3 regions of the Arthrobacter sp. Z4-13 genome follow, and region 1 is predicted to be linked to each of the others. Evidence: predicted binding sites of a transcription regulator. Region 1 holds the regulator's gene; each other region holds the start of a gene.
What was found. The regulator HrcA, encoded in region 1, represses chaperone genes, less so after heat shock. The targets are predictions, from matches to a motif close to TTNGCACTCGNNNNNNNCGAGTGCNAA.

Region 1 (4,739 bases):
GCGGGTGGCGCAGGCCTCAAACCCGGAGGGCCAGGAGGACGGCAGCGAAGACACCCGGAGCTTCAGGGTCCGTTAGCCCCCGCTCTTGCCGCTGCTCAGAGTACCGGCGCGGCCCAGCGGCCAAGGACGTCGCTAGCCAGAACCACGGCCGCAGGACCGGCTGTTGATGAGCGCAGCACATGGTGCCCCAGGAGGGCCGTCACGGCACCCTGGCCGCACAGCCTTGTCACTTCACGCTGGCTGATGCCGCCCTCGGGTCCGACGATCAAGAGCACTTCCTGTACTTCGCCGGAAGGCCCGGTTTCCAGCCACGTCTCCAGGACGGCCCGCAGCGGGCGAACGGCGTCCTCGTGAAGGACAACAGCAAGGCCGGCCGCCTCCACGGCGGTGGCGAGGCCGGCAGTGTCGACGGCGGCCCGCACCTCGGGGACCCAGGCACGGCGTGCCTGCTTGGCCGCGGCGGTGACAACGGACTGCCATTTTGCGTGCGCCCTGGCTGCCCGGTCACCTTTCCAGCGCACGATGGAACGTTCGGACTGCCATGGAATGACGGCGTCGATCCCCAGTTCGGTGGCCGTCTCGATCGCAAGCTCGTCCCGGTCCCCCTTAGCCAGGGCCTGGACCAGCACCAGCCTGGTGCGTGGTTGGTCCTCAACAACAACAGATGCGCATTCCACTTCGAGTCCGGAGGAGGAAGCGGCGGTAACCTTGCCGCTCATCCTGGTGCCGGCGCCGTCCACTATGTCCACCGCCTCGCCCGGAGCGAGCCGCTTAACCGTAACCGCGTGGCGCGCCTCGGGTCCCTCGAGGACAAAGATCCCTTCCGGCACCACCCGGTCCAAAGACCCGGGCGCGGTGAAAAAGACGGGGTTGCTCACCGCTACAGATTACCGAGCCGGTCCCGGAGCTTGGCGAACATGCCGCCGCTGGCAGCAAGCTTGCCCTCCGTGATCTGCTCGCCGCGGAGTTTGGCAAGCTGGCGCAACAGGTCTTCCTGCGCCGGATCGAGCCTCGCCGGCGTCTCGACCTGCAGATGGACCTTCAGGTCGCCGCGGCCGTACCCGCGCAGGTGGGTAACACCCAGGCCGCGCAGGGTAATGATTTCTCCGGACTGGGTGCCGGCCTTGACATCGATGTCCTGGGCGCCGTCGAAGGTCTCCAGGGTCACGTCGGTTCCCAGGGCAGCTGCCGTCATGGGGATGTTCAGGGTAGCGTGCAGGTCGTCACCTTCCCGGACGTAGGTGGCGTCGTTGTTGACGCGGATCTCCACGTAGAGGTCGCCGGCCGGGCCGCCGGCGGGACCGGCTTCGCCCTGGCCGGAAAGCTGGATGCGCGTCCCGGTGGCCACGCCTGCAGGAACCTTGATGGTCAGGGAACGACGGCTGCGGATCCTGCCCTGCCCGCTGCACTCGTTGCAGGGGTCCTTGATGACGGTTCCAAAACCTTCGCAGGTGCCGCACGGCGCGGCGGTCATCACCTGGCCGAGGATGGAACGCACGGCGCGCTGGACCTGGCCGCTGCCGCCGCAGATATCGCAGCGCTCAGGGTGGGTTCCGGGACGGCAGCACGAGCCCTCACAGGTGGGGCAAACCACTGCCGTGTCCACCTCGAGCTTCTTGTTGACCCCGAACACGGCGTCACGGAGCTCGATCCGGACGCTGATGAGCGCATCCTGCCCGCGCCGGACCCTCGATGCTGGGCCGGTGGTGCCACCGGCGCCGAAGAAGGTGTCAAAGATGTCCTGGAACGCGAAGCCCTGCCCGGCGTACGCTCCGCCGCCGAACCCGTTGTCCGTGCCGTTCTCGTTGCCTGTGGTGTCATAGACCCGCCGCTTCTGGGGGTCCGAGAGAACTTCGTAGGCGTGGGTCACTGCCTTGAAGCGGTCCGCAACATCCTCACCGGGATTGACGTCCGGGTGAAGGGTCCGGGCCAGCTTGCGGTAGGCCTTCTTGATCTCTTCCCCGGTGGCATCCGGTGCGACTCCAAGGACTTCGTAGTGGCTGCTCAAAGTTCGTATCTCTTCCTTGTTGTTCTGCCTGCAGTCGTACTGCATACACTGCTGTGCGCCTTTCGGCGCCGTACTGCGGTCAGGGTCCCAAAATCCGTGACAGGTAACGGGCCACAGCCCTGACCGCCGCCATGGTGGTGGGGTAGTCCATCCTGGTGGGACCCAGCACGCCAATCTTGGCGACGCTGTCGGGACCATAGCCCGTAGCTACGACGGAAGCCTCCGCCAGACCGTCGTAGGGGTTTTCGCGGCCAATGCTCACGGCCACTCCGCGATGGTCCTGGGCCATCTCGCTCAGCAGGCGCAGCATCACCACCTGCTCCTCGAGGGCCTCCAGCACCGGCCCGATGCTCAGCGGAAAGTCAACGTTTGAACGGGCCAGGTTGGCCGTGCCGGCCATTACCATGCGGTCCTCGCGGCTGCTGTGGGCCAAACCCTCAAGCCCATGCGCCAGCGCCTGGGCTGCCTGCCGCTGTCCGGGGGCGACGCCGGACACCACTCCCGTGAGGGACTGTCCAAGCTGGGCCAAGGGAGTTCCGGCGAGTGACCCGAGGAACCGGCCACGCAGCGCAGCGATGGCGTCATCCGCCAGGTCCTGCCCGACGTCGATGACCCGTTGTTCAACCTTGCCGCTGTTGGCAATCAGCACCACCAGCACCTTGCGCGGGGCAAGGAGAACAAATTCGATGTGACGGACCAGTGCCCGGTTGAGGTGCGGATACTGGACCACCGCCACCTGGTTTGTCAGTTGCGACAGGAGCCGGACGGTGCGCTCCAGGACGTCGTCAAGGTCATCCGCACCTTCCAGCAGTGACTGGATGGCCCGCCGCTCCGCTTGGGACAAGGGCTTTACCGCGGAAATCTGGTCGACGAAGAGCCGGTAGCCCTTGTCCGTGGGGATGCGGCCTGCACTGGTGTGCGGGGCGGTGATCAGTCCCTCGTCTTCAAGCGCGGCCATGTCATTGCGGATGGTTGCGCTGGAAACGCCGAGATGGTGCCTCTCCACCAGGGCCTTGGACCCCACGGGCTCCCGGGAGTGGACGTAGTCCTCCACGATTGCCCGCAGTACTTCCAGTTTCCGTGGCTCGCTCACACTCCACCTCCATCCAGGGTTCAGGGCAGCCGTTCCGCCCGCACCGTGTCTCTACAGGGGTTAGCACTCGACATGCCTAAGTGCTAACAGTCTATTATGACTCTCCCCGTTGTTAGCATTGGTACCGCTCCGGGCGGAAATTCGGGGCCGTGACCGAGCGTGAGGCGGAGTGATTCCATGCATTACCAGAACTGGGGAGCCCAGGACCTGTCCGCACCTTCACGGACGAAACTGCCCGAGGTACCCGTGGAGCGTGGCATGGTGCTGGAGGACGTCCAGTCCGGCTGGGTAGGCGCGGTGACCCGGGTGGAGAAATCGGGAGGCATGCATGTGGTGGCCCTGGAGGACCGCCGCGGCAAGTCACGGTCCTTCCGGCTGGGATTCGGATTCCTCCTCGAAGGCCAGGCAATCCGCCTGCTGCCGCCCGCCCCGCGGCCGGCGGCAGGCACGGGCACCGCCCCCGGCCGGACGGCGTCGGGCTCTGTCCGTGTGGCAGGGCAGAGAGCCCAGGTTGCCAAGGCGAGCCGCATCTGGGTGGAGGGAAAGCACGACGCCGAACTGGTCGAGAAGGTGTGGGGAGATGACCTCCGGGTGGAAGGTATCGTCGTCGAACCCCTCCACGGCATTGACGACCTCACTGCTGCTGTGGCCGATTTCAAACCCGGCCCGGGCCGGCGCCTGGGGGTACTCGTCGACCATCTGGTGCCCGACTCAAAGGAGTCCCGCATCGCCGAATCGGTGATGGCCTCTCCCGGGGCCGCGGGAAACGTGCTCATCGTGGGACACCCCTATGTTGACGTGTGGCAGGCGATCCGGCCGGCTGTCCTGGGTATCGAGAAATGGCCGGTAGTACCGCGCGGGCAGGACTGGAAGACCGGCATCCTCGCAGCCTTCGGCTGGCCGCACGAGACCAAAGAGGACATTGGCCTCGGCTGGCAGAAGCTTCTGGGCGCCGTCCGGAGTTACGCGGACCTGGAGGCGTCGCTGCTGGGCAGGGTGGAGGAAGTCATCGACTTCCTTACCGTCCCCTGAACACTTGGCGCGCCAGATTCACGCATGCGTGCCCCTATCCGGTGGATGAGGTCAGGCATAACCGCTGCACCCAGTATTCTTGGTATTGCGGTGTCCGCCGATCGCAGGACCGGCAGCAGACATGGCATTTCTTAGTCAGCACCAATGCACCTAGAAGGAACAGACTGTGGCAGAAAACGCACGTGATCACAGGGACACCCAGGGCGGCCAGGGCCGTTCGGAGTACCACGGTGTTCCAGCGAATGCGCTGCCCCTGACGGCCAGCGAAGACCGGCAGTGGGCCACCCTGGCCCACTTTGGCGGCATTTTGGGCTGCGTTCCTTCGCTGCTGATCTACTTGATCTTTCGAGACCGGGGCCCGTTTACCGCGCAGGAATCAAAGGAGGCACTGAATTTCAGCCTGCCGCCCACCGTCGCCGCCGTGGTTGCCAACATTTTGGTCTTCGTACCGGTGATCGGCAACATCTTTGCCGTTATCGCCACATTGATCTGGATCGGGCTGACCTGTTTCTCGGTGGCCGCCGGAATCCACGTCAACCGGGGCCAGCCGCACCGGTACCCGTACAACCTGCGCTGGATCAAGTAGCGCAGGCAGGCTCCGCTCTA
Region 2 (4,739 bases), 670 kb from region 1:
AGCCCAGCGCGGATCACGGCACCGTCGGGCTCGTACAGGTAGCCCTCCACCGGACCCACCGGGGCGGCGGGACCCGCGCCGAAATCCTCGCCGCTGGTGATCTCGGCCGCACCTCCGGAACCCAGAACCAGCGCTGCCCGGCGGATGCCGGGGCGCTGTACGGAGTTGAACCACAGCGCCACCTCGGTGACATCGCCGGACACGGAAACCCACTGCGCTTCACAGCCAGCCGGCACGGAGTCATGGGGCATTCCCGGCCCCATCTTCACTCCGACTGCCCGGCCGGACGCCGCCACGGATTGAACAAAGGACAACGGTGGAGAGAAGGCCTCGGGGTCCCAGATGCGCTTGGTGCCGGACGTGGAGGTGACCCGCCGGGCAGGGTCCAGCCAGACGCCGTCGATACCCTCCAACGGAACGGCGGTGGCATCTGCGTGGACCACCGTGGCATTGGAAAAGGGGATGAGGTTCACCGTGGCGCAGGCTGCAGTGGTTTCGTCCATCTCCACCGCTGTGACTTTGATGTCCATCGACGCCAGCGCCAGCGAGTCGGCGGCCAGGCCGCAGCCCAGGTCCGCTACGTGGCTGATTCCGGCCTCTGCAAACCGCTGGGCGTGGCGCGCGGCCACGCTGAGCCTGGTTGCTTGCTCCAGGCCTGCCTGGGTGAACAGCATGCTGCGGGCGAACTCACCGAACTTTGCCTCAGCCCGGGTGCGGAGCCGGGACTGGGTCAGGACCGCGGAGACCAGTGCGGGGGAGTGCCCGGCCTTGCGCAGGGCTGAGTTGAGCTCGAACGACTTGTCCTCCTGGTAGGGGCCCAAGGACGCCAAAAGGTCCCAACCCTCGGGGGTGAGCAGCGGCGCGATCTGGTCCTGGGGAGCTTGAGACATGCCTTCCAGCCTAGTGGAGGGGCGCCTGGCGGGATGCGGATAGTGTTGAAACCATGAAAGAGAGCGCAGGCCCCCAGTCCAGAGAACCAACCCGGGACAGGGGCCCCGCCACATTCGCCCGGCCGGCACTGATCGCCGGATCCCTGGTGGCGGTGGTGTGCATCGGGCTCCTGTTGGTGATCTTCTTCCTGGATACGTTCAATGCCACTGTCTACTCCGTGGGCGGTGATGACATCGCGGGTGACACCCAGGAAGCGCGGGACATCCGCGGGCTGTACGACGGCGCCCGGGCCGGCAGCATCGCCGTTCTGGTTTTCGCCCTGCTGGCCGCGGCTGCCGCAGCCGTGGTTCTTTACCGGGCGCGGAAATCGCCGGCACGCGACGGCGAGGGCGCGGAAGACGTCGACTTCGACGACCTGGGACGCTGAGGCGTCCTGCCGCCTGCACTGGTCAGCAGCACCCCGGAAATAACCAGGACGCCGCCGAGGACCTGCGGAACAGTGATGGGCTGGCCCAGGATTACGGTGATGATGGCGGTGAACACGGCAATGAGGTTCAGGTAGTTGCCTGCGTTGGCCGCCGTGGTGCGCTTCAGGGCCAGGTTCCAGAGCAGGTAGGAACCCAGCGACGGAAACAATGCGATGAACGCGAGGGACCAGCCCTCGGCAGGGGTTTCCGGCAGGCTCGCGCCCGTAACGAGCGCGAGCGGGCTGAGGATAACGGCCGCCATGGCCACCTGGACCGCCGTGGAGGTGATCGCGGGGACGCCCAGCCGGCGGGCGAGGATGGTGTACAGGCCCCAGACGGTGATGGCCCCGAGGATCAGCAGTTCACCCTTATTGATCGAGAAAGTCAACAGGCGCTGGAGTTCGCCGCCGGTGAGCACCAGCAGGACGCCAAGGAGTCCCAGCCCGATCCCCACCCAGCTAAGAGGGCGCGGCCTGTCCCGGAGCAGGACCACGGCCAGCACCATAATCAGTGCCGGGTTCGCAGCCGTGACCAGTGAAGCGTTGAGGGCAGACGTGCTCTGCAGGGCGCTGTAGAGCAGCAGGGTGTACCCGCTCATGCCCAGGGCGCTCAGGAGCAGCAGCATTGGCCAGCGGCGGAGGACAGCCCGCCAGTCCGGCCGCTCCACAAAGTGGGCCAGCACCAGCAACGGCACGGCGGCAAGCACCCAGCGCCAGAACGTGAGCTGGAGCGGCTCCATGGTCCGCATGGCGGCCTGGCCAACCACAAAGTTTCCGGCCCAGAAAAGGTTGGCAAGGATGAGGTAAACGGCAGCTCGCACCGGTCAAATCTACACGGACGCGAGTACTCCAATGACGAAACGCTGGCACTCGCCTTGACCGAGTGCTAACCCTTACATAGAGTCTTCATTAGCACTCTCCCTAGGAGGGTGCTAACACATGAAGAGCTGCCAGCCAGGCTGCTGCCGGCACCGCGACGACGGTTTGCCAGCCAGGGCGGAAAGCTTTCCAGTCCACGAATTTGCTGACGAAAAGGAGAGGTCCGAGTGTCGGTCTCTATTAAGCCTCTTGAGGATCGTATTGTTGTCCGCCCGCTCGAAGCCGAGCAGACCACGGCTTCCGGCCTGGTCATCCCGGACTCCGCGCAGGAGAAGCCCCAGGAAGGCGAAGTTGTTGCAGTAGGCCCCGGCCGCTTCGAAGACGGCAACCGCGTCCCGGTGGACGTAGCAGTCGGTGACGTTGTCATCTACTCCAAGTACGGCGGAACCGAAGTCAAGACCGGCGGCACCGAGTACCTCGTACTGTCCGCCCGCGACGTCCTGGCGATCGTCGTAAAGTAACTCCCGGATCCCCGTGCCGCTGGTCTTGCATTCTGCTGGTCAGCTGCGCGGGGTTCTGTCTTGAAAGGACAAAACCATGGCAAAGCAGCTTGCGTTTAATGACGCTGCCCGCCGGTCTCTTGAAGCCGGCATCGATAAGCTCGCCAACACCGTCAAGGTGACGCTCGGCCCGCGCGGCCGCAACGTCGTCCTGGACAAGAAGTGGGGCGCTCCCACCATCACGAACGACGGCGTCACCATCGCCCGCGAAGTTGAGCTGGACGACCCGTACGAGAACCTTGGCGCGCAGCTGGCCAAGGAAGTTGCCACCAAGACCAACGATGTTGCCGGCGATGGCACCACCACCGCCACGGTCCTGGCCCAGGCCCTGGTCAAGGAAGGCCTGCGCAACGTAGCGGCAGGCGCCGCTCCCGGCCAGATCAAGCGCGGCATCGAAGTTTCGGTTGAAGCCGTCGCCGCCCGCCTGCTGGAAAACGCCCGCCCCGTTGAAGGCACCCAGGTGGCCAGCGTTGCAGCCATCTCCGCCCAAAGCGAAGAGGTTGGCGAGCTCCTTGCCGAGGCATTCGGCAAGGTTGGCAAGGATGGTGTGATCACCATCGAGGAGTCCTCCACCACGCAGACCGAACTGGTCCTCACCGAGGGCATGCAGTTCGACAAGGGCTACCTGTCCCCGTACTTTGTCACCGACGCGGAACGCCAGGAAGCAGTCCTCGAGGACGCCCTCATCCTGATCAACCAGGGCAAGATCTCCTCCGTCCAGGAATTCCTGCCGCTGCTGGAAAAGGCGCTGCAGAGCTCCAAGCCGCTGTTCATCATCGCTGAAGACGTCGACGGCGAGGCCCTGTCCACGCTGATCGTCAACCGCATCCGCGGCACCCTGAACGTCGTCGCCGTCAAGGCTCCCGGCTTCGGCGACCGCCGCAAGGCCATGCTGCAGGACATCGCCACCCTCACCGGTGCACAGGTTGTCTCCCCGGAACTGGGCCTGAGCCTGGACACCGTGGGCCTTGAGGTGCTGGGCACTGCCCGCCGCATCACGGTCACCAAGGACAACACCACCATCGTTGACGGCGCAGGTTCGGCCGAAGACGTGGCTGCACGCGTTGCCCAGCTCCGTGCCGAGCTGACCCGCACCGATTCCGACTGGGACAAGGAAAAGCTGCAGGAACGCCTGGCCAAGCTCGCAGGCGGCATCGGCGTGATCAAGGTCGGCGCAGCCACCGAGGTTGAGCTGAAGGAAAAGAAGCACCGCATCGAAGATGCAGTGTCCTCCACCCGCGCTGCCCTCGAAGAAGGCATCGTGGCCGGTGGCGGTTCCGCACTGATCCACGCATTGAAGGCCCTCGACGAGGACCCCGCCGTAAAGGCACTCGAAGGCGACGCCGCCGCTGCTGTGGGCATTGTCCGCCGCGCGCTGGTCCAGCCGCTGCGCTGGATCGCCCAGAACGCCGGCTTCGATGGCTACGTCATCACCGCCAAGGTTGCCGAACTCGAAACCAACAACGGCTTCAACGCCAAGTCGGGCGAGTACGAAGACCTGATCGCCGCCGGTGTCATCGACCCGGTCAAGGTCACCCGCGCAGCCCTCCGCAACGCAGCCTCCATCGCTGCACTGGTTCTCACCACTGAGACCCTCGTTGTGGAGAAGCCTGCCGAGGAAGACGAGCACGCAGGCCACAGCCACTAATCCCCACCGGCTCCCAAGTCTTGCTTCGCTCGACTCGGGTCCCTCGCCGGCGTGGGCCCAGCCCTGAGGTCACAAAAAACCGGTCCAGCATCCGCTGGGCCGGTTTTTTGTGCTGTCGGCCCGCATTTGGGACCCGCCATCACGTCCTGCAGCAAATCGAGCAACGCGCCATCACGTTTTGCAGTAGATGAGGTAACCCTCCATCATCTTTGGGGACAACCTGAGGTACTCGGCACATTGCCCGCGGCAGCACCGCCGTCGAACTTCATCAAAAGCTGATGGGGCGTTGGATGGAAAGCTGCAGGTGGTGATGGGGCGTTGGATGGAAAGCTGCAGGTGGTGATGGGGCGTTGGA
Region 3 (4,739 bases), 1.3 Mb from region 1:
TGTGGGCGGTCCCGCCGCATCCGGGCGGCCCCGGTCAGGCATTGGCTAGAGTGATTTTTAGGTGCGGTTGGAGCCGGTCGGCACACAGCGGCGTGGGCACCCGGACACAACGGAAAGAGTGGTCAGCATGGCACAGGGAACCGTCAAATGGTTCAACGCTGAAAAGGGCTACGGCTTCATCACCGTTGACGGCTCCGGCGATGACATCTTTGTCCATTGGTCGGCCATCCAGGGTGAAGGTTACCGGGCCCTGGATGAGGGCCAGCGGGTGGAGCTCGAAGTGGGCGAAGGCGAGAAGGGTCCGCAGGCTGAAAGCGTCCGGCCCGCCGAGTGAATGATCTGAACCGCCGCCCTGCAAACGTCTCCCGGGCGCTTTCAATGGCTGCCCTGTGCTCTGCCCTGGCCGTGACCGCCTGTTCGGGGACCACCGGCAATGCCCGGGTGGAAGCGGCAGAGGCTTCCGGTGACGGCAGCCTTCGCGTGGGACTGATCCTGGACAATACCGGCCAAAACGCCTTCCTGAATGCCCCGCAACTTGCCGCCGCCAAGCTCGCCGTGCAGGAAATCAATGCGGCCGGCGGCCACAAGGGGAGGCCGGTGGAGCTCCTTCCCGCCGACGCTGGGCAGGGTGCCGCGGAGCAGGCCCAGGCGCTGGTCGCCGCAAAGGCGGACGTCGTCATCGGCCCCACCGATTCAAGCCACGCCGCAGCGGCGATCGATGTCCTCTCCCGTTCCCGCACGCCGCTGATCTCGCCCGCCAACACTGCCGTTGGGCTCAGCAGTATCAGCAGCGGCGGCTATTACTTTCGGACCGCACCGGCCGACGTCGCGCAGGGTCCCGTCCTGGTGAAGCTGGCCAGGGACGCCGGCGCCACGTCGGTCGCGGTGCTGTACCAGGAGGGTTCCTACGGCAAGGACCTTTCGGACGCGGTCGCCGCCTCTGCCGAACAGGCGGGCGTGGACGTGCTGGCCAGTGCCGGCTTCAAGCCGGGCGACGCGGGCAGCGCGGCCGATGTCGCCGGTAAGGCTGGACCAGGCGCCGTTATTGTCATAGCCCGCGATGGTGCGCAGGGCGCCCTCGCGGAGCTGGCCAACTCGGGTGTTGACGGGAAGCAGCTCATCCTCAGCGACGGCGCCTTCGGCCGCTATGGTTCGGGCCTGGCAGCGGGGTACCTGGAGGGCGCCCGGGCCGTGGTTCCCGGACAGCTTCCGGACGCCGGTTTCCAGGCGAAGCTCCTGGCGGTGGACCCCGCGTTGAAGGACCTGTCTTTCGCCGCCGAAGCCTATGACGCAGTGACCGTTGCTGCCCTGGCCGCTGCAACGGCCCAGGACGACGCCGGCCGGTCAATTGCCGCCAACCTGATCGGTGTTTCGGGAGGAGCCGCGGAGGGTTCAGCGGGGGACGGGGCAGCGGAACCCTGCCTGTCCTACAAGGACTGCCTGACACGCCTGAAAACCGGGCCGGATGCCAATTACGACGGCGAGTCAGGGCAGATTGCTTTCGACGACAACGGAGACATCACCACGGGCACTTTCACCGTCTTCAGGTACGGAGCCGACAATATTCCCGCACGGAGCGGCCTGGAGACGGCGGGGCGGGCTTCGGACTGAACCTCGCCCCTGCTCCCCGGCGCCACCGCATTCCGTCTTCTTTCGCTTGCACTCTCACGTGGGGAGTGCTAATTATTGAGTTAGCACTCTGACGCACCGACTGCTAAGCAAAGCTGGTTCCGGCCAGCGGGCTCTGCACCGGTCGACGAGCGAAGAAACACCTAACTGGAGTGAGATCCGCAGCCGGAGGCATACAGAGGCCAACGGTCAAGGATCGTCCGTCGCGGGCACTGCAGCGAAGGTTCAATCTTAACGACTGTCCCGAAAGGACTATTGCCGTTATGGCCAAGATCATTGCATTTGATGAAGAGGCACGCCGCGGCCTTGAGCGGGGCCTGAACACCCTCGCCGACGCCGTTAAGGTCACCCTCGGCCCGCGTGGACGCAACGTCGTCCTCGAGAAGAAGTGGGGCGCCCCCACGATCACCAACGATGGTGTTTCCATCGCCAAGGAGATCGAGCTGGACGATCCTTACGAGAAGATCGGCGCCGAGCTGGTCAAGGAAGTTGCCAAGAAGACCGATGACGTCGCTGGCGACGGCACCACCACGGCTACCGTGCTGGCGCAGGCACTGGTGAAGGAAGGCCTGCGCAACGTTGCTGCCGGCGCCGACCCGCTGTCCCTTAAGCGCGGCATCGAAAAGGCAGTCGAGGCCGTTACGGCCGAGCTGCTGAACTCCGCCAAGGAAATCGAAACCAAGGAAGAGATCGCCGCTACGGCTTCCATCTCCGCCGGTGACGACGAAATCGGTGCCCTCATCGCCGAAGCCTTGGACAAGGTGGGCAAGGAAGGCGTCATCACGGTCGAGGAGTCCAACACCTTCGGCCTGGAGCTTGAGCTCACCGAAGGCATGCGCTTCGACAAGGGCTACATCTCCGCCTACTTCGTCACCGACACTGAGCGCCAGGAAACGGTCCTTGAGGATCCGTACATCCTGATCGTCAACTCCAAGATCTCCAACGTCAAGGAACTGGTTGCTGTCCTCGAAAAGGTCATGCAGTCCAACAAGCCGCTGCTGATCATCGCCGAGGACATCGAGGGCGAGGCCCTGGCCACGCTGATCGTCAACAAGATCCGCGGCACCTTCAAGTCCGTCGCCGTCAAGGCCCCGGGCTTCGGCGACCGCCGCAAGGCGCAGCTTGCCGACATTGCCGTCCTCACCGGTGGCCAGGTCATCGCCGAGGAAGTTGGCCTCAAGCTGGAGACTGCCGGCCTGGAACTCCTGGGCAAGGCACGCAAGGTTGTTGTCACCAAGGATGAGACCACCATCGTCGAAGGTGCCGGCGACGCCGACCAGATCGCCGGCCGCGTCTCGCAGATCCGCGCCGAAATCGAGAACTCGGATTCCGACTACGACCGCGAGAAGCTGCAGGAGCGCCTGGCCAAGCTGGCCGGCGGCGTGGCAGTCATCAAGGCCGGAGCCGCAACCGAGGTTGAGCTCAAGGAGCGCAAGCACCGCATCGAAGACGCAGTGCGCAACGCAAAGGCTGCCGTTGAAGAAGGCATCGTAGCCGGTGGCGGCGTGGCCCTCATCCAGGCTGGCGCCAAGGCATTCGCCAACCTGCAGCTTTCCGGTGACGAGGCAACGGGCGCGAACATCGTCCGCGTTGCCATCGATGCACCGCTGAAGCAGATCGCCTTCAACGCCGGCATGGAGCCGGGTGTTGTAGTCGACAAGGTCCGCGGCCTGCCCGCCGGCCACGGCCTGAACGCCGCAACCGGCGAATACGTCGACCTGCTGGCCGCCGGTGTTAACGACCCCGTCAAGGTAACCCGCTCTGCCCTGCAGAACGCGGCTTCCATTGCCGGCCTGTTCCTCACCACCGAAGCAGTCGTGGCTGACAAGCCGGAGAAGAACGCCGCTCCGGTTGGCGGCGGCGACGACATGGGCGGCATGGGCGGCTTCTAGGCTTCCCCTGCAGGGCCTGTCCCGCAAAACAAAAAATGCGGCCCCCTCCCGAGGGGCCGCATTTTTTATGCCCGGATCCTTTGATCGGTCCCGGCGGTTGCGCTGGCGCTGTTACCTGGCGCCGGCCAGCATTCCTTCAACTTCCTTTTTGAATGCTTCTGCGGCTGCCTGCGGCGTGAGACGGTCGTAGAGGACCTCATCGGTGTACCGCTTGATGACGTTCTGCACGCTGCCGGCGCCCACCGGGGGAACGGGCGGTGCTTCCTTCATGTCGGGGGCGATGTTCTTCAGGAAGCTGACCACGGTGGTGTCCGCAGGCTTCAGGGCAGGAGTAATGCTTTCAACGATCTCCGGGTTGGTGGGTACGCCCCGGTCCGTCATCAGGATGGCTCCGGCTTCAGGGCTGTTGGCCAGGTAGTTGATGAAGGTGGCGGCGGCTTCCGGGTGCTTGGACCGTGAAGAAGCTGACCAGAACATGGTGGGCTTGTAGTACATGCCGTTGCCTGCCGAAGAGCCGTCGTTGCTGGGCGCACGGAGCATTTTGATGCTGCTGCCGGTGGTCGCCTCCAGTGAGCCGAGCTGGTTGGTCCACCACCACGCCATGCCCACCCTGTTGGTGCCGAAGAGGCTTTCCTCAAGCCCTGCTCCGGCGTCTTCGGTGGCGACGGTGGCCTGCGGGCTCGCCTTCGAATCACGCTGCTCCTTCAGGCGCTCCCAGAAGGACGCGGCCGTGGCGGTGTCGAAGTCCAGCTTGCCGTCCCCTGAGTAGAGGTTCTCGCCGTGCTGGCGCAGCCAAATGATCAGGTCAGCCTCATTGCTGCCGTATGCAGCGCCATAGTTCTTCCCGTCTCCAGCGGCGCTGATCTTGGACGCAGTCGCCATGAATTCGTCCCAGGTCCACTTGGTGTCGTCCGGCAGGGGCACTTTGGCCGCCTCGAAGACCTTCGTGTTGGCCATGAGGACGTAGGCGTTCTGGCCGGTGCTCAGGCCGTACTGGGCGTCGTTATACTGGCCCGAAGCCAACGCTTCCTTGTCCAGCTTCGATGTATCAATGCCGTCCTGCTTGGACAGATCCAGCAGGGCCCCGCGTCCACCGTATTCAGCAATGTACTTCTGGTCCATCTGGATGACGTCAGGGGCGTCGTTGGCCGCTGTCTTGGTGGCGAGCTTGTCCCAGTAGCTGGCCCACTCGCCGGGTTCGGATTCGATCTTGATGTT

Region 2: a site for HrcA is predicted at 2,221-2,247, ahead of groES (co-chaperone GroES). Genes of this name have one in related genera too.
Region 3: a site for HrcA is predicted at 1,692-1,718, ahead of groL (chaperonin GroEL). Genes of this name have one in related genera too.

What each region holds. Positions count from the first base shown of each region.
Region 1 covers NZ_CP096459.1:2,047,910-2,052,648, forward strand. The annotation lists gene M1E07_RS11140 (GerMN domain-containing protein) at 1-76, shown strand, start outside; gene M1E07_RS11145 (16S rRNA (uracil(1498)-N(3))-methyltransferase) at 96-878, opposite strand; gene dnaJ (molecular chaperone DnaJ) at 881-2,008, opposite strand; gene hrcA (heat-inducible transcriptional repressor HrcA) at 2,088-3,101, opposite strand; gene M1E07_RS11160 (DUF3097 domain-containing protein) at 3,279-4,133, shown strand; gene M1E07_RS11165 (DUF4870 domain-containing protein) at 4,300-4,719, shown strand.
Region 2 covers NZ_CP096459.1:2,718,750-2,723,488, reverse strand. The annotation lists gene M1E07_RS14285 (THUMP-like domain-containing protein) at 1-890, opposite strand, end outside; gene M1E07_RS14280 (hypothetical protein) at 944-1,318, shown strand; gene M1E07_RS14275 (DMT family transporter) at 1,243-2,178, opposite strand; gene groES (co-chaperone GroES) at 2,404-2,697, shown strand; gene groL (chaperonin GroEL) at 2,774-4,384, shown strand.
Region 3 covers NZ_CP096459.1:700,148-704,886, forward strand. The annotation lists gene M1E07_RS05175 (cold-shock protein) at 128-334, shown strand; gene M1E07_RS05180 (ABC transporter substrate-binding protein) at 379-1,611, shown strand; gene groL (chaperonin GroEL) at 1,893-3,521, shown strand; gene M1E07_RS05190 (ABC transporter substrate-binding protein) at 3,633-4,739, opposite strand, start outside.